3 regions of the Metabacillus indicus genome follow, and region 2 is predicted to be linked to each of the others. Evidence: a T-box and tRNA genes for the amino acid it is inferred to sense, from the RefSeq annotation. Region 2 holds a T-box; the other regions hold tRNA genes.
What was found. The T-box of region 2 lies ahead of argS (arginine--tRNA ligase). A T-box ahead of a tRNA ligase gene usually reads a tRNA of that ligase, here a tRNA-Arg.
Positions count from the first base shown of each region.

Region 1: it encodes a tRNA-Arg, which carries the amino acid that the T-box ahead of argS (arginine--tRNA ligase) is inferred to sense. The anticodon was not compared.
Region 3: it encodes a tRNA-Arg, which carries the amino acid that the T-box ahead of argS (arginine--tRNA ligase) is inferred to sense. The anticodon was not compared.

Region 1 covers NZ_CP176757.1:3,670,291-3,677,607, forward strand. The annotation lists gene rpoN (RNA polymerase factor sigma-54) at 1-364, opposite strand, end outside; gene yvfG (protein YvfG) at 443-661, shown strand; gene ACK1LH_RS18765 (peptidoglycan-binding protein) at 831-1,268, opposite strand; partial or broken gene ACK1LH_RS18770 (N-acetylmuramoyl-L-alanine amidase family protein) at 1,338-1,856, opposite strand; tRNA gene ACK1LH_RS18775 (tRNA-Arg) at 2,057-2,132, opposite strand; gene ACK1LH_RS18780 (STAS domain-containing protein) at 2,346-3,365, shown strand; gene clpP (ATP-dependent Clp endopeptidase proteolytic subunit ClpP) at 3,554-4,153, shown strand; gene ACK1LH_RS18790 (HPr family phosphocarrier protein) at 4,558-4,815, opposite strand; gene whiA (DNA-binding protein WhiA) at 4,840-5,790, opposite strand; gene ACK1LH_RS18800 (gluconeogenesis factor YvcK family protein) at 5,897-6,856, opposite strand; gene rapZ (RNase adapter RapZ) at 6,856-7,317, opposite strand, start outside.
Region 2 covers NZ_CP176757.1:2,346,618-2,353,934, reverse strand. The annotation lists gene hxlA (3-hexulose-6-phosphate synthase) at 1-6, shown strand, start outside; gene hxlB (6-phospho-3-hexuloisomerase) at 3-551, shown strand; gene ACK1LH_RS11785 (VOC family protein) at 807-1,259, shown strand; T-box leader at 1,380-1,600, shown strand; gene argS (arginine--tRNA ligase) at 1,640-3,322, shown strand; gene ACK1LH_RS11775 (helix-turn-helix transcriptional regulator) at 3,569-3,808, shown strand; gene ACK1LH_RS11770 (DUF2178 domain-containing protein) at 3,798-4,142, shown strand; gene ACK1LH_RS11765 (ABC transporter ATP-binding protein) at 4,167-5,036, shown strand; gene ACK1LH_RS11760 (hypothetical protein) at 5,020-5,748, shown strand; gene ACK1LH_RS11755 (glyoxalase superfamily protein) at 6,134-6,490, shown strand; gene ACK1LH_RS11750 (SET domain-containing protein) at 6,519-6,908, opposite strand; gene ACK1LH_RS11745 (hypothetical protein) at 7,160-7,317, shown strand, end outside.
Region 3 covers NZ_CP176757.1:2,997,596-3,004,912, forward strand. The annotation lists gene ilvE (branched-chain-amino-acid transaminase) at 1-604, opposite strand, end outside; tRNA gene ACK1LH_RS15420 (tRNA-Arg) at 1,432-1,507, opposite strand; gene ACK1LH_RS15425 (metallophosphoesterase family protein) at 1,632-2,144, opposite strand; gene ACK1LH_RS15430 (XTP/dITP diphosphatase) at 2,164-2,751, opposite strand; gene rph (ribonuclease PH) at 2,757-3,515, opposite strand; gene ACK1LH_RS15440 (GerMN domain-containing protein) at 3,685-4,770, opposite strand; gene racE (glutamate racemase) at 5,445-6,242, opposite strand; gene ACK1LH_RS15450 (MarR family winged helix-turn-helix transcriptional regulator) at 6,252-6,704, opposite strand; gene gerE (spore germination transcription factor GerE) at 6,893-7,117, opposite strand; gene ACK1LH_RS15460 (acyl-CoA thioesterase) at 7,252-7,317, opposite strand, start outside.

The DNA.
Region 1 (7,317 bases), 1.3 Mb from region 2:
TATACCCGTTTGGATCCAGGGCATGAATCAGAATGTGCAGCGCCTTTTTCTCCTGTGGCTGCATCTTCATGCCAAGCAGCTGAGATTCCAGATGCTGCTGCAGAGTCGCCGTCCTGCTCGCTGCATTTTCTAGCAAGTCTCCTTTTTTTGAGGCATTTGCCGTTTTGAGGGCTGAGGTATGATACAATACGCCTGAATCAGGCTTGTCTTTCACATCAATGAGGGGATTTTCAAGGGTAAGGTCCTCTATGTAGGACGCGAGTTCCATAGAAGAGTACTGAAGGAGAGTAATCGCTTGCTTTAGTTCCTGTGTCATATTCAGTTTTAAGGACTGCTCTTGAAATAAACCTGCTTTCATATCCATAGATCGTTCCCCCTGCTGTTCATTTTACACGAAAACGGTCCATCATTGAATGGAAGAAACTTCAAAGGAGAGATCAATTTGAGCGAATTATTTTCAGTTCCCTATTTCGTACAGAATTTCAAAGAACATCTCAGACACAATGAGAATCAGATTCCTGAGCTTGATGCAATGAATCGCTATTACCGGTCGGTTGTTTCAACACTTGTACAAGATCAGCTGACGAAAAATTCGGTTGTGCTGAAACGGATTCAAAACCTTGATGAAGCATATAACAAGGTAAAAGCCACCTTGAAATAATTACCTGTTCACAAAACAGGGATGATGATTTATCATTGGTTATGTTGAGTCGCCAAGCGCGGCAACATACACTTTTTGTCCAGTGCGGCTTACTGGACTGCTTACATATTATTCACATTCCATAAAAACATGCCCCGCCGAAAAACTCGGCGGGGCTTTTTTTGTTTTTTCAGCGGAACAGCCTTGCCCATGTTACAGGACCGACGATCCCGTCAACCTTAATTCCTTCTCTTCTCTGAAAATTCCTTACTGCCTGGGCTGTGACAGGGCCATAGATCGAATCGGCAGGAACACCCAGTTTCTTTTGAATTTCCCCAATATTTGAGCCTCTCATGTACGGAGACTTCAGTCTGTAAAGAGTTCCCGGGAACGGTTTCGGACGCCTCGGTTTCGCTCTGTTCAGCCTTCCAAACGTTTCCGGACCGACTATCCCGTCAACCCTTATGCGCTGCTCCTGCTGAAATTGCCTTACCGCCGCCTCCGTTTCAGCTCCAAACGTTCCGTCTGCCCCGAACCTCGGAAGCGGATATCCAAGGGAAATCAGTTTTCTCTGCAAAAACGTGACATCTGCTCCAGAATCCCCTCTTCTTAATATCGTCGTGTCCACTTCACTGCCCGTCTCGCGCTCGGGCGGCTGGACTCTGATTGGCGGAGACGTGCTGCTGTCCCACGCATTATAATAGGCACGGACGTCCCTTAAAAACTGCGCGAACGTTACTCCGTTCGGTACAAGCCAGCTTTCAGGATCCGTGCGCCTGCGCGGATCAAGAGTACTGTGTGCGATAATTTTAGTCGAAGGATCGAGATTAAATCTGCGGCAAAGGTACGCATGGTACCAGACATACCTGTCGTATGCCTCTCGGAAAACCCCCGTGCGGCAGAGCTCTACTCCAATTGCCGCATCATTTGCATCAGCCCCGAACAGACGGTTGTCCTCAGGATTTGTATACAAATTATGATAGGCTTTTTCATTCAGGGGAATAATCTCGAGAATTTTCCCGTCATCTATAAATGTGTGGGCCGACGCACTCGGCTGTGAATTATTAAAATAGGCAAAATGATCATCTGCATCTGCAGAATTATTGGCGGTCTCGTGTGCAACAATAAAGAGCGGCCCGGACAGACCTGTTCCCGGTCTCGAGTTTCCAATTCGTATATAGCGCTGCTCAATCTGATATTTATCAGAAACACTCACTTTTATCACTCCTTTATATAGTAGATGATAGAGTGAGAGCTTTGGGAAAGGCTGTTAACCTGAGGCATGCGCCTGTTTTGGGGAAAAATCTAGTTTGTGACCGCGAGGCAGACAAGTTTGTGCTAGTTTTGAATGTCCGGTGTTAAAATTCCAATAAAAAAAGAGCTGCTCCCATAAGGAACAGCTCTCCTGCAATTTGACGCGCTCGAGAGGATTCGAACCTCCGACAGACGTGGTACCGGAAACCACCGCTCTATCCAACTGAGCTACGAGCGCACGTATTAGCCAGTAGCGCTATTATACGACAAAACCGCTGCCTGTTTCAAGCGTTATTTTTCTTCGTATCACGAAAGCCGCCTATTTCATGTACTCTCAAAATATACAGTGTGCATCTTCTGTTGTATGATTAGAAAAACAGGCTTCATCACAGCGGTATAAAGGGTAAAGGGCTTATAGACAGAAGCAGCTGAATAAAGGAGATTAAACACTATGACTGACCGCTATTCAATAAATGTTAACGGTTCCTCTTTCGATTGGGATTTAAAGCAGGCAGCCTATCACTTCGAAGGAGATGAAGTCGTTTTATTCTGGATCAACACGGCCTTCAAAACATTCCTTGATTCAATTGAAGAGATCTCTGGAGAAAATGCCGCAAGACTGGTTCTTGAAACAGCCGGCTATCGCACAGGTGAAATTGTCAGCGACTTTTACAAGCGTTCAATCGGAAAAACAGAGGATATTTTGAAGAGCCTGCCGAATACATATGTTACAGCCGGTTGGGGCAGGACCACGATTGATGTCCTGTCTTATGACGAATGCAGAGCTGTAGTCAGAATTGAAAACGGCTGGGAGTATAAGGTGAACAAAGCTCAGGGCAAAACGGTGGAAGGCTCGTTTCTGGCCGGTCACTGGGCCGGTGTATTAAGCGGCCTGTTTGGGAAAACGGTCTGGTACAGAGTGCTGAAAAGCCAGACAAGCGGAGATCCGTATTCAGAATTTGAATTTTCACCTTCCGGAATCACTCCGCAGCGGAATATCCGCTCCCTGATTCAGGAGCAGGAAAGGGCTGACGTGCTTGCGCTGGAACAAAGTGTTGCTAAGCGGACCGCCGATCTTGTTGATCTTGTGAAAGAGATTTCTTCACCAATTATCCCGGTTCTGGACAACATCATCGTCCTTGCGATGATTGGAAGATACGACGAAGCGAGGGCTGAGGAACTTTTAACAAAAACTCTCTCAAACCTGCCAGAGTATAAAGCGACGTTTCTCATTCTGGATCTGACTGCTATCTCTCAAGTGGACGAGTTTACAATTGACTTGCTTCAAAAGCTTGTTCAGGCTTCCGCGCTTCTTGGAACATCGTGCATTTTAGTTGGCATTTCTCCTGAGCTAAGCATGAAAATTGTCAGCTCACGGTATCAGATGCAGAACATTCCCTGCCTCTCTACGCTGAAACACGGCATTCACTACGCCCTGGCGCAGGAAGGACTGCATATTTCAAGAAAATAGTACCCTCTTCTTCTCAATCGTTTGAAAAAAAGAAAAATTGGGTAACATGGTTACAGTCACTAGCTCTGACATATACATAAGAGGGGCCTTAAACATGCTCAGGCGGCAGCGTTTCGTTTGACCTTTATTGACCTTAGTTGTATGATGAGAGTACATAAATTTACCTTTACTTTAAAGGAGGAAATACGATGAATTTAATTCCTACAGTTATTGAACAGACAAACCGCGGTGAACGTGCATATGACATTTACTCACGTCTTCTAAAAGACCGCATCATCATGCTTGGAAGCGGAATTGATGATAACGTTGCAAACTCAATCGTTTCTCAGCTTTTATTCTTAGAAGCAGAAGATCCAGAGAAAGACATTTCTATCTACATCAACAGCCCTGGCGGATCCATCACTGCCGGTATGGCCATTTACGATACAATGCAGTTCATCAAGCCGCAAGTATCAACAATCTGCATCGGTATGGCAGCTTCTATGGGAGCATTCCTTCTTGCAGCAGGTGCCAAAGGCAAGCGTTATGCCCTTCCAAACTCTGAAGTCATGATCCATCAGCCACTTGGAGGAGCGCAAGGCCAGGCTACGGAAATTGAGATCGCTGCAAAACGCATCCTTTTCCTTCGCGACAAGCTTAATCAGATCCTTGCAGACCGCACTGGCCAGCCGATTGAAGTCATCGCGCGCGACACAGACCGCGACAACTTCATGACAGCAGAGCGTGCCCTTGAGTACGGCTTGATTGACAAAGTCATGGACCGCAATACATTAGCAGACAAAAAATAAGAAGTGCAAAAAGAACGGCATCCTGCCGTTCTTTTTTTATTTAGATTTTACATATGAACGCTAAATACCTCTTTTTCTAGTAAGATCTTGGGCATTTGGCAGTTGATTTACTGTCTGGATCTGTTCAGCAGCTAAATCAGGCACCTGCGCAGTCCGGATTAACAGAGATCAGTGCGTTACATCCAACAATCAGTGCAATACTTCCAACTTCGAGTATTTTACAACCAACTTAGATTGCGTATCTACCAACTTTCCCTGATTTACGACCAACTCTCCATACGAACGCAAACTACCTCTTTTTCTAGCAAGATCTTGGGCATTTAGCAGTTGATTTGCTCCACTGGACCAGGCCAGGCACCTGCAGCTAAACTTGCACCATAAAAAAAACGGCCCAAAGGCCGTTTTTATGCTTCCTGCTTTACGTATTCTGTTAAAACTTCGAGTGCTTCGTTTTCGTCGTGGCCTTCTGCAATCAGTGTTACGGTCGATCCTGAGCTGATGGCAAGGCTCATGAGCCCCATGATGCTTTTGGCGTTAACCTTTTTCCCATCCTTCTCAAGGAAGATATCTGATGCGTACCTGTTGGCCTCTTGTACAAATAATGCTGCGGGACGTGCTTGTAAGCCTGTTTTCAAACGAACTTCGACCTGTTTTTGAGCCATGTAAATCCCCTCTGCTTTCCCCTTTTATTTGATTGTTACCGGCTGGCCGTTTCTAAGCTGTTCTGCAATTTCGTCCAATTTTCTCAGGCGGTGGTTTATGCCTGATTTGCTGATTTTGCCGCTCGAAACCATTTCCCCGAGCTCTTTCAGCGTGACATCCTGATACTCTACCCGCAGCCTTGCAATTTCGCTTAATTTATCAGGCAGAGCTTCAAGACCCATTTTTTCATCAATGAATTTAATATTTTCAACCTGGCGGATTGCAGCGCCAATTGTTTTATTTAAGTTAGCGGTTTCACAATTGACGAGCCTGTTTACGGAGTTTCTCATATCCCTCACAATGCGTACATCCTCAAAACGCAGCAGCGCCTGATGGCCTCCAATGATACTCAAAAACTCGGAGATTTTTTCCGCTTCCTTTAGATAGGTGATATACCCCTTTTTCCGCTCAAGTGTTTTGCTGTTCAGGTTAAAAACATTCATCAGCTCGCACAGTGCATCATTATGCTCTTTGTACAGAGAGAAAATTTCCAGATGATACGAGGATGTCTCAGGATTATTCACTGAACCTCCAGCAAGGAACGCCCCTCTGATATACGATCTTCTGCAGCACTTCTTTTTAACGAGATCTTCTGAAATACTTCTAATAAAGGTGAAATTCTCCCCAAGGATGCTTAAATCCTCCAAAATTTCACGGGCTTTTTCTATCAGCCGAACGATATAGACATTATTCTTTTTCAAACGCATTTTTTTCCGGACAAGCAGTTCAACAGAAACGTCATACTGCTTTTTTAAGAGAGTATAAATTCTTCTGGCTATTGCTGCATTTTCAGTCTGAATATCTAGAATCAATTTTCGATTCGAAAAAGAAAGAGAGCCATTCATCCGGATGAGTGCAGACAGTTCTGCTTTTAAACAACATGGTTTAAGTTCTATGTTAGTCAGTTCTTTTTTTGTTTCAGAAGCAAAAGACATCGTTCTGCACCCTCCAATCAGTATGAATGCATTCGTTTGCACTCTTTATTTTTTTGCCGTTTTCCGCGGATTAGCAAGAAAGGCTCCGCGGAAAGCCTGGGTCTTATCAAGTAATCATCTCATACAGGAGCTTTGCTACCTTTACGGTGTCATGCCGGATGACGTTATTTTCATAGGAGACAATCTTATCGTGGACAATTTCAAGTCCCAGTTCACGGAGTGCCTCTATATCATAGTTTACCGGTTTTGCCAGTTCTTCTGCATATAATGCTTTCATCATATCAGGAATCACTTCATCATTCACTAAAATTGTATCGATGAATGGGCATTTCATGTGATCGTTCAGTGCTTTTACATGATCGGATGCTGTGTAATCAAGGGTTTCACCGGCCTGTGTCATCACATTGCAGATATACACTTTTTTGGCTTTAGCCTTGCATACCTCATCACCGATTTTTGGCACGAGCAGATTCGGCAGAATGCTTGTATATAGACTTCCCGGTCCTATGAGAATGAGGTCTGCCTTCCGGATGACGTCAATTGCTTCGTCGAGGGGCTCAATCGTTTCGGGTGAAAGAAAGACCCGTTTGATTTTTTTCCCCGAGTAAGGAATTTTTGATTCTCCGGAGACGATGGTGCCATCTTCCATCTCTGCATGGAGTACAACGCTCTTGTTCGCAGCCGGAAGGACTTTTCCCCGGACATTCAGCACCTTGCTCATCTCGGTGACCGCGTGGAAGAAATCTCCCGTGATGTTCGTCATGGCGGCAAGAATCAGGTTCCCAAGAGAGTGCCCTGTCAGGCTGTTGCCTTTATTGAAGCGGTGCTGAAACAAATTTTCAACAAGGGGTTCCACATCTGAGAGCGCAGCTAACACATTGCGTATGTCACCTGGCGGCGGAATACTTAGTTCATCGCGGAGCCGGCCAGAGCTTCCGCCGTCATCTGCTACAGTCACAATCGCTGTAATATCCACAGGGTATACCTTTAAGCCCCGCAGAAGGACAGATAAACCGGTTCCTCCGCCGATGATGACTACATTTGGCCGTTTAGAAGGAGCTGTCATTAATGACGGCTTCTGCGCTCAATATCACGGTGTGATACGTGCGTCTGGTAATCGTTTTTGTAATGCTTCGCAATGTGTTCCGCCAATGTGACCGAACGGTGCTGTCCGCCTGTGCACCCGATCGCAATTACAAGCTGGCTCTTGCCTTCCCGCTTGTAGTAAGGCAGCATGAACGTCAGCAGATCAAGCACTTTTTCAAGGAACTTCTGCGTTTCCGTCCACTTAAGAACATAAGAGGACACTTCCTCTTCAAGTCCTGTTTTTGGCCTCATATGGTCGATATAGTGGGGATTTGGCAGGAATCTGACATCAAAAACCAGATCCGCATCAATCGGCACTCCGTATTTAAAACCAAATGAAAGCACATTGACCGAGAAGGTATGCTCGGCATCTTCCGCAAACTGCTTCAGAATTTTTTCTCTGAGTTCGCGCGGCTTCAGTTGTGATGTATCAAAAATAAG
Region 2 (7,317 bases):
CAATGAGCGGAACGGACACGATTTTAAAAGAGATTGAAACCGTATTAGGCAAAATAGACAATGGTGAGTTGATCGCCATCGCTGAGGAATTAAACAATGATAGGAGGATTTTTGTCACAGGAGAAGGTCGCTCGGGACTAATGGCAAAATCGTTTGCCATGCGCCTGATGCATCTGGGAGCGGAGGTTTATGCTGTAGGAGAAACGATCACACCAGGCATGTCGGGTGATGATATTCTTGTTGCCGTATCCGGTTCAGGAAAAACGAAAAGTGTTCTGTGGACGGCTGAAAAAGCAAAGGAACTAGGCTGCTTCGTTCTGGCAGTTACAGCTGATTCAGAAGGTCCGCTTGCAGAAACAGCATTCATGTCTCTCCATGTACCCGCAGCCACTAAGTACCGCAAAGAAGGCGAACAGCCGACGGTCCAGCCCCTGGGTTCATTATTCGATCAATGTGTCCACCTTCTTTTTGATGCAATATGCCTGAAATACGCTGATCTGAAGAAGGTTTCAAATGAGCAGGCTTTTTTAAAGCATAGTAATGTGGAGTAGGGAAATACAATGAAGCAGTGAACAATGAACTGTTGCTTCCGTTTCCAATAGATACTGTATTTCGTAAATCATTCACCAGGTGCACTTTATTAAGTGCACCTGCTGTTTTTTATGAAAATCTTCTTACCTATTTATCCCGTTATCTGAGCTTAAAGAGAATCGAACCATTTGATGAAGCAAAGAGAAGGAATAGTTTGCTGGAAAGTCGAAGTTATTTACTTTATTAGCAACTGTGTTACATAAGGAGATAAAACTATGGAAAATAACAATTTACTAAGAATGGACAATGTCAGCATCGTTGTAGAATCCCTCGATGACGTCATCTCTTTTTTTGAAGAGATTGGCCTGAAACTTGAAGGCAGAGCAACTGTAGAAGGTGAATGGGCTGGCCGCGTCACAGGACTGGGTGATCAGTGTGTTGAGATTGCAGTAATGGTCACCCCGGATGGCCATAGCCGGCTTGAACTTTCGCAATTTCTCAACCCAGCAGTTGTATCAGATCACCGGAATTCTCCTGTGAATGCCCTTGGTTATCTGCGTCTCATGTTTGCTGTAGAAGACATTGACGAAATGGTATCCAGACTGACTAAACTGGGTGCTCAGCTCGTAGGGGAAGTAGTTCAGTACGAGGAATCTTACCGGCTCTGCTACATCCGCGGAACTGAAGGGCTTCTAATCGGTTTGGCGGAGCAGCTGGGGAATAAGTGAGGAAGTGAAGCTTGATCATTTTTGGTCTGGCTCAGCATCCAGAGATGCAGCTTAGCTTGAATTTTTTTCAATAAAGATTGTTTTTTATAATAGAATGGATATAATATACATTAATATAAAATAAAATCGTTGATAAAGAGAGTAATTATTTGCGGAAAGTAAGCGAGTCAGGGATGGTGTGAGCCTGTCATGAAGCAAGTAATGAACCGGACTTTTGAGATGCTTGCCTGAAATTAGTAGGGAAAGCCGGGTTAAGACCCCGTTATTCATGTAAAGTGGTTTTTCTGTATGGAAAAACAAGCAGAGTGGTACCGCGGAAATTGAAAGCTTCCGTCTCTATTTAAGAGACGGAAGCTTTTTTTATTTTGAGGAGGGAATGTATGAACTTCAAAAATGATTTTGTAGACATTTTATTTGAGGCGCTGAATGGACAGTTTGAAAAAAACAAAATGGTCCAAATGATTGAAAAGCCAAAATATGAGCATATGGGGGATCTGGCATTCCCCTGTTATGATCTTGCAAAAACTTTAAGAAAATCACCCCAGCACATTGCACGTGAACTTGCCGGTAATATGAATTTGTCACTTTTTGAAAAGGCAGAAGCAGTGAACGGATATGTAAATGTGTTCCTTAATAAGCAATTGGTATCATCCCTTGTGCTGAAAAAAATAGTGTCTGAAAAGAACCATTACGGAGATATGGAGCATGGAAACGGCGGGGTCATGACAATTGACTTTTCTTCTCCTAATATCGCCAAACCTTTTTCAATGGGGCATCTGCGTTCAACCGTTATCGGTCATTCCCTGGCACTGATCACGGAAAAATGCGGTTACTTACCCGTAAGAATTAATCATTTAGGCGACTGGGGAACGCAATTCGGCAAATTGATAACCGCTTACAAAATGTGGGGAGATGAACTGAAAGTAAAAGAACAGCCTATCAAAGAGCTGCTGAAACTTTATGTCACGTTTCATGAAGAAGCAGAAACGAATCCTGAGTTAGAAAATGAAGCTCGTGCATGGTTCAAAAAATTGGAGGATGCCGATCCAGAGGCCATTCTATTATGGGAATGGTTTCGTGAAGAATCCTTAAAGGAGTTCTCAGGCATCTACGAGTTGATGGGAATCCCATTTGATTCTTTTCAAGGGGAAGCCTTTTACAATGACAAGATGGATAATGTCGTTCAAATGCTTGCAGACATGAACCTTTCAGAAGAGTCTGAAGGCGCCATGGTCGTTCCGCTCGAAGATCTTCCGCCATGTCTGATTAAGAAGAAGGATGGAACGACACTTTATGCAACCCGGGACCTGGCGGCTGCCATTTACCGTCATGAAACCTATCACTTTGTAAAATCCTTATACGTAGTAGGCAACGAGCAAAGCCTGCACTTTAAACAGCTGTTCGCTGTGCTGCAAAAGATGGGATTTCAGTGGCAGCAGGGAATGGAGCATGTACCTTTCGGAATGATCTTAAAAGATGGAAAGAAGATGTCTACTCGAAAAGGAAAAGTTATCTTGCTCGAAGAAGTGCTGAACGACGCCATCAAACTGGCTTTGGATCAAATAAACAAGAAAAACCCTGATCTTGCTGATAAGGAAGAAGTTGCCCGTCAGGTAGGGACCGGGGCAGTTATATTTCAGGACCTGAAACATTATCGTCGAAATGATATTGAATTTTCTTTTGAAGATATGCTGAAATTTGAGGGGGAAACCGCCCCTTATGTTCAATATACTCATGCGCGTGCAATTTCTCTTCTAAAGAAGGGGGGCTTTGCAGAAACGGACAATGCGGCCATTATATCAGATCTTGAAGCTTGGCCGATTATTACTTCATTCCTGTCATTTCCGGAAGTGATTAAGAGAGCAATGGAGGAATACGATCCTTCCTTGCTTGCAAAATTCGTTATTGAACTGGCCAGATCATTTAACAAATATTATGCTTCAGTCAGAATTCTGGAAGATAACGAGTTAAAACAAGCAAGGCTGACACTTGTCTGCTGTGCTGCCGTTATCCTTAAAGAGGGGCTTCGTCTGCTGGGAATACAGGCCCCTGAGGAAATGTAGCAAAGAGAGTCCAGACGTCTAAAGGGGTAATAAACGCAACTGGCATAGGATGTATACACTGAAAAAAAATATTAATCGCTTAAGTTGAACCTGACGAAATCAAAATGCTTCGTTAGGTTCTTTTTTTTGTGACCTTTATTTAATCAAAGTAATAAAATAAAAAATAAAAACATTTTATTATTTTGTATAAGTTTACTTTACTTTTATAAAAACGAAGTTTATAATTTGACTCAAGAGGTGTTGAGAATGAAGAAAGATTTTGGAGATTCCATTTCCAACAAGGTTTACGAGTACCGTGTACTTGCAAGAATGTCCCAGCAAGAATTAGCAGAGAAAGTCGGAGTTTCCAAACAAACCATCTTTGTAATGGAAAAAGGAAATTATGTTCCCACCATGCTGCTCGCTTTCCGGATTGCCGATTTTTTTGATGTTGATGTAAACGAAATTTTTACTTATGAGAAAGGGGATCATGGAAATGATGTTTGATTATGTAACAAATACACTTTTTTTGCCCTTAAAAGCATGGGTGGAACAATCAGATGGTAATTGGAACATACTGATTGTTAGCGGTTTTCTGCTTTTGTTTGTGGGCATAGGGCTTATATTTATCCTTCGAAACAAAATAGGTAAAGAGGACGAAAGAACAAACCTAATTTATTTAAAAAGTTCTTTTATCATGTTGGGTGGAATTATTTTGTGCGATATGTTTTTTCCGAAAGATTATATGTGGCAGATTTTCTTTTTGTTTAAATATTCAATCGCTTTCATGGCTTCAGCAGTATATCTTGCCGTTCGATACTGGAAAGATATATCAAATTAATGAAAAAAACAGGGGGATGGTTAAGTGCATATTCAATCAATTTCCAAGAAATACAAGGACACTGTCGCTTTAAATGAGTTGTCTTTTTATTTCAAACAAGGGGAAATCGTTGGTTTAGTTGGTAATAATGGCGCTGGAAAAAGTACGCTAATGAAGATAATTGCTCAAACAATTCAAAAATTTGATGGATCAGTTAAAGACAATAATCACGTAGGATACTTGATTGAGGAACCTAAGCTGTTTAGTAATAAGACTGGGCTAGCACATTTATCTTATTTTTCGAGAATTTACGGGAACAAATTCAAGCTTAGTGAATACGAGGAGCTTTTGAAGAGTTTACATTTATTTGATGTATTGAATAAAAAAGTAAAGGAATATTCGCTTGGAATGAAGCAAAAGTTGGGGATTGTTATAAGTCTATTGAATAACCCCAAGTACGTGGTACTGGATGAGCCGACAAATGGTATGGATATTGAAACATCCATCCAAGTATTACATCAATTGAAAAAAATGGCTGAGGAGTGGAATGTGGGTGTTTTGATATCCAGCCATAAGTTAGAAGATATTGAGGGCGTCTGTAATCGTGTCTTATTTTTAGAAAAAGGGAACATTCTTGAAGAAGAGCAATTCAATGACAAGACCCAGTATATATTAAAACTAGTTTTCGATCATCCTAATGAATTAGCCACTTTTATTGAACATCAAAAGTTTGGTAGTATCATTTATTCATGTGAAAAAACAATTGAAATTGAAACAACTTCAGAAAACGCTGATATTTTCCATTTCTTAAATAAATTAGGGTTAAAATTAGTTAATTTTACTAGTGAAAAGAAAACGCTTCGCAATGTCTACATGAAAAAACTTGGGGGTGAAGAACGTGGAATTGGATATTAAAAATTATGTTAACTGCAATTTAAGTGAGTTAGTAAAGAGGGGACATTTGATTGTTGGAGTATTGGGAGCATTAGGGCCAGCAATACTCATAAGTTATCTCATCCTAACAGGAACTGCTGCATCGTTTAGCATTAAGCATGTCTCAAACTTTTATTGTATGTTGGGAATGCTCGCTGCTGTATTACACCCCCTTTATTTTGTTAACAGAGACTATTCATCAAAGACAGTCTCATTGATTAACAACTCAAAACTAAACAGAAAAAACTATGTACTGGCAAATGTCGTAATTGCGCTATGGGTCAGTTTCATATATGTGACAGTAGGAATTGCCTTACTTTTAGTTGCACAACAACTTGGGGTGTCTGGAGAGTTGAAGATTTCCTTTCTTCTCGGATTCTCTGCTAACGTGTTCCTTCTAGTGCTGACTTTTTTCTTGTTCGGATATTTTTTATTACTTTATGGTGTCGTAAGTGGTGCAGTTTATGGGATTTTGACAGCGTCCCTGCTATTTTTTCACAATATTATGTCCAATGTGATGGAGAGCACTAACAACGTATTTTTTTCAAAATTAGTTGAAAATTTCCCTGGTTATTTCTATCCAGTCATGGTTGGCTCAAATCCACTTTCGCCTCTGCAGTACTTTATTGGATGCTTAACATTAATTGTACTTCTCATGCTAGTCCTTAAAAAAAGTGAAAAAATAGAAATATAGTTAATAAAAAGGGCTGGGACATAACTAGCTTCGAATAATCAAACCAGGAATCTCTGCTGTTGATGGTACTTATCAGGCAGAAAGGAACCAGCAAACGAGGAATCTCTGCTGTTGATGGCACTTATCAGGCAGAAAGAAACCACCAAATCAGGAATCTCTGTTGTTGATGGTACTTATCAGGCAGAACGGAACCACCAAACCAGGAATCTCTGTTGTTGATAGCACTTATCAGGCAAAAAGAAACCACCAAACCAGGAATCTCTGTTGTTTATGGCACTTATCAACCAGTGAAGAACCGCCAAACCAGTTTCACTTATGAATAGCTTTAGCGGGTGAAAATAGTCAATTGAAAAAGGGGAGGAAGCTATTGAATCCAGCATTTGAAATGAAAAGTCCAACTCCTATTTTCCGCATATTTGATGAGGAAAAGGCCAGAGAGTTTTATCTCTCATTTCTGGGGTTTAAAGTGGACTGGGAGCCCCGTTTTGAAGAAGAACTGCCTCTTTACATGCAAATATCCTTCGGGGCTTGTCTTCTTCAACTTTCGGAAAACTATGGGGACTGCTGTCCGGGGTCAGCTGTGAGAATTGAAGTCTCAGATATAGAGGCACTTCATGCCAGCCTGACAGCTAAACAGTATAAATACGCCAGGCCGGGGATTGAAGAGACGCCATGGAATACCCGTGAAGTCAGGGTTGGGGATCCATTTGGAAACCGGATTGTGTTTTATGAATTCATGTAAAAAAACTGACTCCTGAGAGTCAGTTTTTTTAGTTATTTTCGTCTTCCCGGTCAAACCAGAGGAGCTCCTGATCTTCTTCATCGCCGTTGTAGTTAATGAGAATTTCTTCTCCGGCTTTGATGTCTTTGTAGGCGCTGAAAATAAAAACGTGTTTTTCAAAGCTGATGTCATACGTGGCATTCGGTGTATAGGAATGGTTGAAGAGCATTCCGTAGCCAAGGAGAATGCAGGTGTGGTTTTTGCCGTACTCGAATGCATAATCAGCCAGTGTTGTTTTTTCAATGTGGGCATGCTCTGCGTTAGGGTAGGGGATTACCGGTGCTTCGTGGATAATCTCGCCTTTTTTTATGTCGCGCGTTGCGAAAACGCCTCTATTAAATTCCCCGTCACTCAGGGAGGATGTTTTGATTTCAATCATTCTGTCACCTATTTCTCTTTCCTGCTGCGTTTTTATACCTATCCTAGCTTGACAGTTTACTGGTAAAAAAGCAACTGTTTTAAGGAAATTCTTTTATCGTGTGAAGCGTGTATTAGGATTGTTTGAGGACATGTCCGGATTGTAAGACAGAGTATTTGGACTGTTAAAAAACATATCCGGACTGTTAATCTGTTTGTAAGGAAAACGCTTTTCCTTGAATACATTCTAAAAAACAACAGGAGTGATTTTAGATGAAAAATGTACATGTGTTTTCAGCCTGGCTCTACAAAAAAACCGGCTGGAAAACTGCTTTTGCTGCTTCGGCTGTCTTCATACTCTTTATGGTTTTTGTCCTGCCGAATGCTGCACAATCGAGCAAGGAGGCAACAGGCACAGGAGAATCACCCGA
Region 3 (7,317 bases), 650 kb from region 2:
GAGTCAGGAGTTTGTTATTTTTATAGATAAAGACGTTGTCTGCAGATCCTTCTGCGACATAGCCCTGATCATTCAGCATGAGCGCTTCGCTTACATTTGCCAGATGAGCTTCAATTTTTACAAGAACGTTATTTAAATAGTTGAGTGATTTTACTTTCGGACTGAGAACGTCTGGACGGTTCCGTCTTGTAGGGACTGTCACAATATCAATTCCTGTTTCATAAAGATGTTTAGGAAAGATTGAGAGCGGCTCTACTATAATGACGACATTTGCCTCTTTGCATTTATATGGATCAAGCCCAAGATCTCCTACTCCTCTTGAGACTACCAGTCTGATATAAGCATCATCCAGTCCGTTTTTTTCAACCGTTTTCACCGTCAGGTCTGTAAGCTCTTCCTGGGTGTACGGCATAGTGAGCAAAATGGATCTCGCTGATTCATACAGTCTTTTCATGTGCTCTTTTAAACGGAAGATGTTGCCGCTGTAGACTCTGATTCCTTCGAAAATCCCGTCTCCATACAAGAATCCGTGATCATACACCGAAATCTTCGCATCTTCTTTTCTTACAAATTCCTTGTTCAAAAAAATCCATTGGTCACCCATAAAGAGCACACCTTTCTTTTAAAGTCTAAACGCGTTAATCAGCTGAATTCCAGTGTGTAAAAAAAATCCTTATAACGTTAGTTATGGACTCTTTTAAAAGATATAAAGTGATCTTGCTGCCGCAGCTAAACGGCCTGTTATATTTTTCTTTTAATGAACCTCACATGTTCATGTAACTTATATTTGAGCCTATCTTACGCCCATTAAAAAGCGGTGTCAACCGTCTTTTTTCGAATTGTTAGATAATTTAGATTTGTTTGTTAATTTGTATACGCTTACATGCCTGTCATTATAGGAATTGTGTTTTTAAAAAATTTTTTTTGAAGTTTTTTTCTGTGAGATTGTCTGACAGGGTTTTGGGTGATTTCAACTGGGGAAAAGGAACTTTTCGAGGGTGGATCCGGAAAGAGATTCTTGATGAAAACGCGTAAGGTGCTGAGGGAAAATTATGAACATTTTTTGAACAAATGGGAGATGGCACATTTACCCGTTCCCTTTCGCTCCAGGAACTTGCTTTCCGCGGGGAGGGCCGGGAGCTTCCTCGCTGCGCTTGCGGGATCTTCAGTGCCCTCTTTATCCCCCAGAAAAGCGGAAGCGCCCGTTTTGCTCCGGCAGTCAGAACAAAATCCCCCAAAAAGTCCGGGTTTGACTTTTTGGGGGATTTTGTTCTGACAGAGGAGTTGGGCGCTGCAGCTGGACATGGAGTCAAGTGCCTTCCGCTTCAGTCCACTGTTGTTTTACGCATAAGTCAGCGAAATACAGAAAACAACAAAATCAAACAAAAAAACTTCTTTCATTTTCAGAAAGAAGTTTGTATGTATAAAGTATGGCGTCCCAGGAGAGATTCGAACTCCCGACCAACGGCTTAGAAGGCCGTTGCTCTATCCACTGAGCTACTGGGACATGTTTTTTGTGACAATCGCGATTATGTATCAGCGACATTTTTTATTATATGTGCGATCAGCTATAAAGTCAATAACTTTTTCTAAAAAGTTTTGAAAGAGGGAAGAAATTCCCCCTTTCCTTTTTAAGACAGCTCAAACCTCTGCGCCATGCCTTTTACAGGCGTTCCGTCCTGCTGATAAAATGTTACAGCTGCCGACCCGTTTTGTATTTCTAATATAACATATGTTTTTTCGGTGCGCATCCTCGGCAGCCTGATGCTGCCAGGATTAATGAAGAGGATGCCGCCGGCAGATTCTGCGCCTGCAACATGGGAATGCCCGAAACAGACAATCTTTGCACCGTGGTCCTCTGCGGCATATTTCAAGTTCATCAGTGTGGACTTCACATTATGCATATGGCCATGCGCAATGAAAAAACGAAACCCGCCTGCTTCTTCAATCAGTTCCTCCGCATATTTCTGTTCATAATCGCAGTTTCCCCGGACTGAAACAAAGCCCTGCATAGAAGGGTGATCAGCAGGCAGTTCTGAATCGCCGCAGTGAAACATTGCTTCTGTTTCGGATTCATGCCTGTTTCTGATCTCCTGAAGCTCGTCTGTCAGCCCGTGACTGTCGCTGATAATTAGAACCTTCATGACTCAAAACTCCCTGTAATCAGGCTTGGAGCAGCTCAGACAGCTTCTTTAGAGCCGCTGCCCTGTGACTGATTTTGTTTTTCTCTTCTTTCGACAGCTCGGCCATTGTTTTTGCTTTATCCTTGACGAGAAAAATCGGGTCATATCCGAACCCGTTTTCTCCAGCCGGCTCTTCTGTTATATACCCTTCGACAGATCCTTCAACCGTTACCGTTTCGCGTCCGGGCTCAGCAAGTGCAAGTGCGCAGCGGAATCTCGCGGTGCGCTCTTCCTTTTCTGCGTGCTTCAGCTCTGCCAGCACCTTTTGGATATTGGCTGCGTCATCTTTCTCCGGACCTGCATATCTTGCTGAAAAAATACCCGGCTCTCCGTTCAGGTAATCAATCGACAATCCTGAGTCGTCAGCAATCGCCATTTTTCCGTAAAGCTTCGATATTGCCTCCGCTTTTAAAATGGCATTCTCTTCAAATGTCGAACCGGTTTCATCTACATCAGGTGCATCGTCAATATCAAGCAGCGAGATGCAAGTCAAATCGTATGCAGATAGAATCGTCTGAAAATCAAGAAGCTTTCCTGCATTCTTTGTAGCAATAATGACTTCCTTCATCAGGTTCATCCCTTTCCGTTTTTTTGATCCATAATTTTAAGAGCCAAATCACCCAGCGCTTCCATTTGGATCGTAACCAAAGACTGAATTCCTTTTTCTGCAAGATTTAAAAGTTCATTCAGCTCTTCGCGTGAGAATGTTGCTTCTTCTCCTGTTCCCTGCAGCTCTACAAATCGTCCTGAGCCTGTCATGATGACATTCATGTCCACTTCTGCCGATGAATCTTCAATATAGTTTAAATCGAGAATCTCGCCAAGCTTTGAATCCATGCCGACAGACGTTGCGGCAAGGAAATCTGTGATTGGCAGCGAACTGATTTTCTTTTCTGACAGAAGTTTTCCAAGAGCAATCGTCATGGCCACAAATGCACCTGTAATGGATGCTGTTCTTGTACCGCCGTCCGCCTGAATCACATCACAGTCGATCCAGATCGTACGCTCGCCAAGCTTGTCCAGGTCTACCACTGCACGGAGAGCTCGTCCAATCAGGCGCTGAATTTCCATTGTTCTGCCGGTAATTTTCCCTTTTGACGATTCTCTGATCGTTCTTTGTTCAGTTGCCCGGGGCAGCATCGAGTATTCTGCTGTAATCCAGCCTTTTCCTTCTCCGCGCATAAACGGCGGCACACGGTCTTCAATGCTGGCATTGCAGATGACCTTTGTATCTCCCACACAGATCAGAACAGATCCTTCCGGGTGTTTCACATAATCTGTAACTATTTCTACTCGTCTGATTTCATCTTGCTTTCGTCCGTCATGTCTCATTATGATTCCTCCGATCATTCCTGATCCTGATTGATTTGCTTTTTCGTTATATGTATAGGGCTTGTCCCGGCTTTATTCAAAAAAGACATAAGGTCCGGAGGCAATAAAGAAGAGGCAGTGCTAAAGACTACCTCTTCGTTTCACTTTATAGTATATCAAAAATCACCGATTAAAAACTACCTGTGTTGACATTCACTGGACGCGCAACAGGTTCTGTCATCTTTTTGCCGTCCTCGTTTACAAGGTCTGCCTTGCCGTCCACTGTCAGCACAACGTTTTCAATTCCCGCCTGCTCAGTCAGAGACAGAACAAGTGAATTTACGACGTGGGAGGATACCATCTTTTTCTCTTCATCCGCACTTCCGTAAATGGATTCGTTAAAATTAAGCGTAACAGTTCCGTCTTCAAGCTTAGGCTCTTCAAGCAGTTTTACATCTTGTGAAAAATCACTGAGGAGCGCAGTATTTGCGGACGGCCCTTCTGTCAGTTTTTTAACAACAGCGGCAATCGGATCTTCTTCATCATTGCTCACACGTGTTGTAACAGGCACATAATACGTCTTGTCATCGTGCTGCGCTGTATAATAAACCGTAAGCGGTTTTGTATCTGTAATATCCATGACACCTGCAGTATCCAGGTTGATGCCGTCAGCTCTGCTCAGCTCGCTGCTGATCGGCGTGCCCCCGACAGGCATTTCGTTTTGCTCATGGCCGTTAATCATGATTTTGACCGTTTTGACTGAATCAAACTGAGTAAGCGTCCATGTGATTGACTGAAGAATCTTCAGCTCATCTTCTTTTTGATAATTTTTAAATTCTTTTGAAAAATCAACAACGGCAACGCCGTCTTTCACATTGACGCTGACCTGAGTATCCTGCGGAATAACCGCTCTGAATCCGTCAGGCAGCATATTTGTCACAGGCCCGCCTTCAACAAGGTAGTCAAGAACCTGCTTTGCTACACCTTCCTGTTTTGGCAGATCAAATGTCTGGGCGACGACAAGTCCATTGCTGTCAATTAAATATAACTGCCTGGAGTATGTTTGTGCCGCCTCTTCCCCTTTTTTCCCTTCTGCTGTTGTTTTCTCCTCTTTTACTGTTTCTTCAGCAGCTTTATCTCCTTCATCCACATACGATACGTCTTGTGGAGGATCGATTTCCTTGGCCTTCTCCCCGCCGAACAATCCGCAGCCGGACAATAACAGCGCCGAAGTCATTACAGTAGCAGCAATCTTCACGTTTCTCTTTTGAGACATACATTTCCCTCCTAAGGCAGTTTGTACTACTATGTATACGAGCTGTTAATTGAATTAGACCGAAATCAGGAAGAAATTTTTAATAGAGCGTGAGAGGAAAGAAATTGACTGCTGTAAAACAAGTTCTTGATGAAATGAATGTAAAACAAAGAGGCTGGGTAAAAACATGTTAGTAAGGTTAGAGTCGGAAGATTAATAAAAAACATTTTTTGATGTCATTTCTTGAGACAACGCCACAAATATGGATTCAGCCCTCATAAAAGTGGCAGCACTCAGGTGAATGGCGCCACAAATGTGGATCAACTTCCGATTAAAGTGGCACCACTCTGGAGAATGACGCCACAAATGTGGATCAACTTCCGATTAAAGTGGCACCACTCTGGCGAATGACGCCACTAATGTAGATCAACTTCCGAATAAAGTGGCACCACTCTGGCGAATGACACCACTAATGTGGATCCACTTCCGATAAAAGTGGTACCACTCTGGCGAATGATGCCACAAATGTGGACTTACCTCTTATAAAAGTGGCAGCACTCCGTCTGTATCAGCAAAATTAAGTATCTATTTCTAATTCCAGTTGTATGGTCCAACACCATAAAAAAAACCGAACTAGTTATACCCTAGTTCGGTTTTAGATGGCTAACATATTTATGTCACAGCCTCTGCCTTAATTAAAGCGCAATAGACTGAACATTTTTCACCGGCTCTTCAAACAGCTGCGAAGCGATGCGCTGGAAGAGATCCTTCGATCCGGTTGTCAGGAAGAGGTGATGATTTTCCTCCTGCGATTCATTCAATGCTTTCTTATATGACAGGATCGTACTTACCTCACGGGCAGTTTCGTCTCCTGAACTGATAATCTTTACTTTTGGTCCCATATAGTTCTCGATCAGGTCTTTAAGAACCGGATAATGCGTGCAGCCGAGAATCAGTGTATCGATCGGATGGTCCTTCAGCGGAAAAAGGGAATCCTCTACAATTGAAACCGCATAGTCATTATCAAAGTCCCCGCTTTCAACAAGCGGAACAAATGCCGGACAGGCAAGGCTTTCAACCGTCACTGACTTCTTGATGGTCTTCAGAGCCTTTTCGTACGCGCCGCTTGAGACCGTGTTGACCGTTCCAATGACGCCGATGCGGTTGTTTCTTGTCACTTTAATGGCTGTGCGGGCACCCGGGAACACAACGCCGACAACAGGAATATCAAGCTCATCCTGAATTTCCTGAAGGGCAATGGCTGTTGCCGTATTGCACGCAATCACAAGCATTTTAATATGATGGTTAGAGACGAGGTAATTCGTCATCTGCCATGTAAAAGCCCGAACCTCTTCAATCGGTCTTGGACCATAGGGACATCTTGCTGTATCACCTAAATAGATGATGTCTTCATTTGGTAGCTGCCTCATAATTTCCCGTGCAACGGTCAGGCCGCCGACACCGGAATCAATGACGCCGATTGCTCTGTTCAAAAAATCGCCTCATTCTTCTCTCATTTCTAGGTGCAGTTTCGTCAATGAGCTTTCAAGCTGAATTATTTCCTGCATATCATAATTTCTGATTACGTTTTTTAAGTATTCTTGCCGCTTATGAATGACTTCTTCAATAATGCGCTGCCCTTCTGCCAGAAGGTGCACTCTTACCACTCTGCGGTCATTTGGATCTTTCACGCGCACGACAAGTTTGTTTTTCTCCATCCGGTCAACCAGATCAGTCGTAGTGCTGCATGCTAGGTACAATTTGTTGGATAATTCACCGACTGTCATGTCGCCGTGTTCAGAAAGCCATTGCAGCGCCACAAACTGGGGCGGTGTAATCGGGAATTGACTCAGGATCTCCCGGCCTCTCTGCTTCACCATCACAGAAATATGCCTCAAGGATTTTTCCAGGTCAGCCACCATTTTATCACTTAATACATCATTATGAACTGTCATCAGCAACCCTCACTCATTCAATCTGACCGCACGGAGCAGAATGTACACTAGTATTGTGCGTATCATATCCATTTTCTATGTTTTCACACAAAAATGCAAGTTTGATATTTTAGCTGACAGTCATTTCAGGAAAAAATCCCGGCAGAAATAATAACCGGCCAGCCTAGAATAAGGTCAGCCGGTACGTATTAGAGCTCAAGTTCACCCATACGAAGAAGCTCAACAACTGCCTGTGATCTTCCTTTTACTCCAAGCTTTTGCATCGCATTGGAAATATGGTTCCGAACTGTTTTTTCACTAATGAAGAGCTCGCCCGCTATTTCTTTCGTCGTTTTATCCTGTACTAATAATTCGAAAACTTCTCTCTCTCTTTTCGTGAGTAGTGGCTTTGATTGAAACTCTTTCTCTTTCAAGAATGGTAACCCTCCTTGCTAGGTGCGAGCCGGTCTAACGAATGGGTATAAGATTAGTCAACATATAGTATGTGCACTCTGTATTGGCGGTGACTGTTACTTTAGCTGATTCGTGAAATTCGGTGTCTATTTTTTTATGTGGCAAAGACCTCAGAACCTATGAGCATTTTCTTTTCCGCATTCAGAAATGGTACACTTTT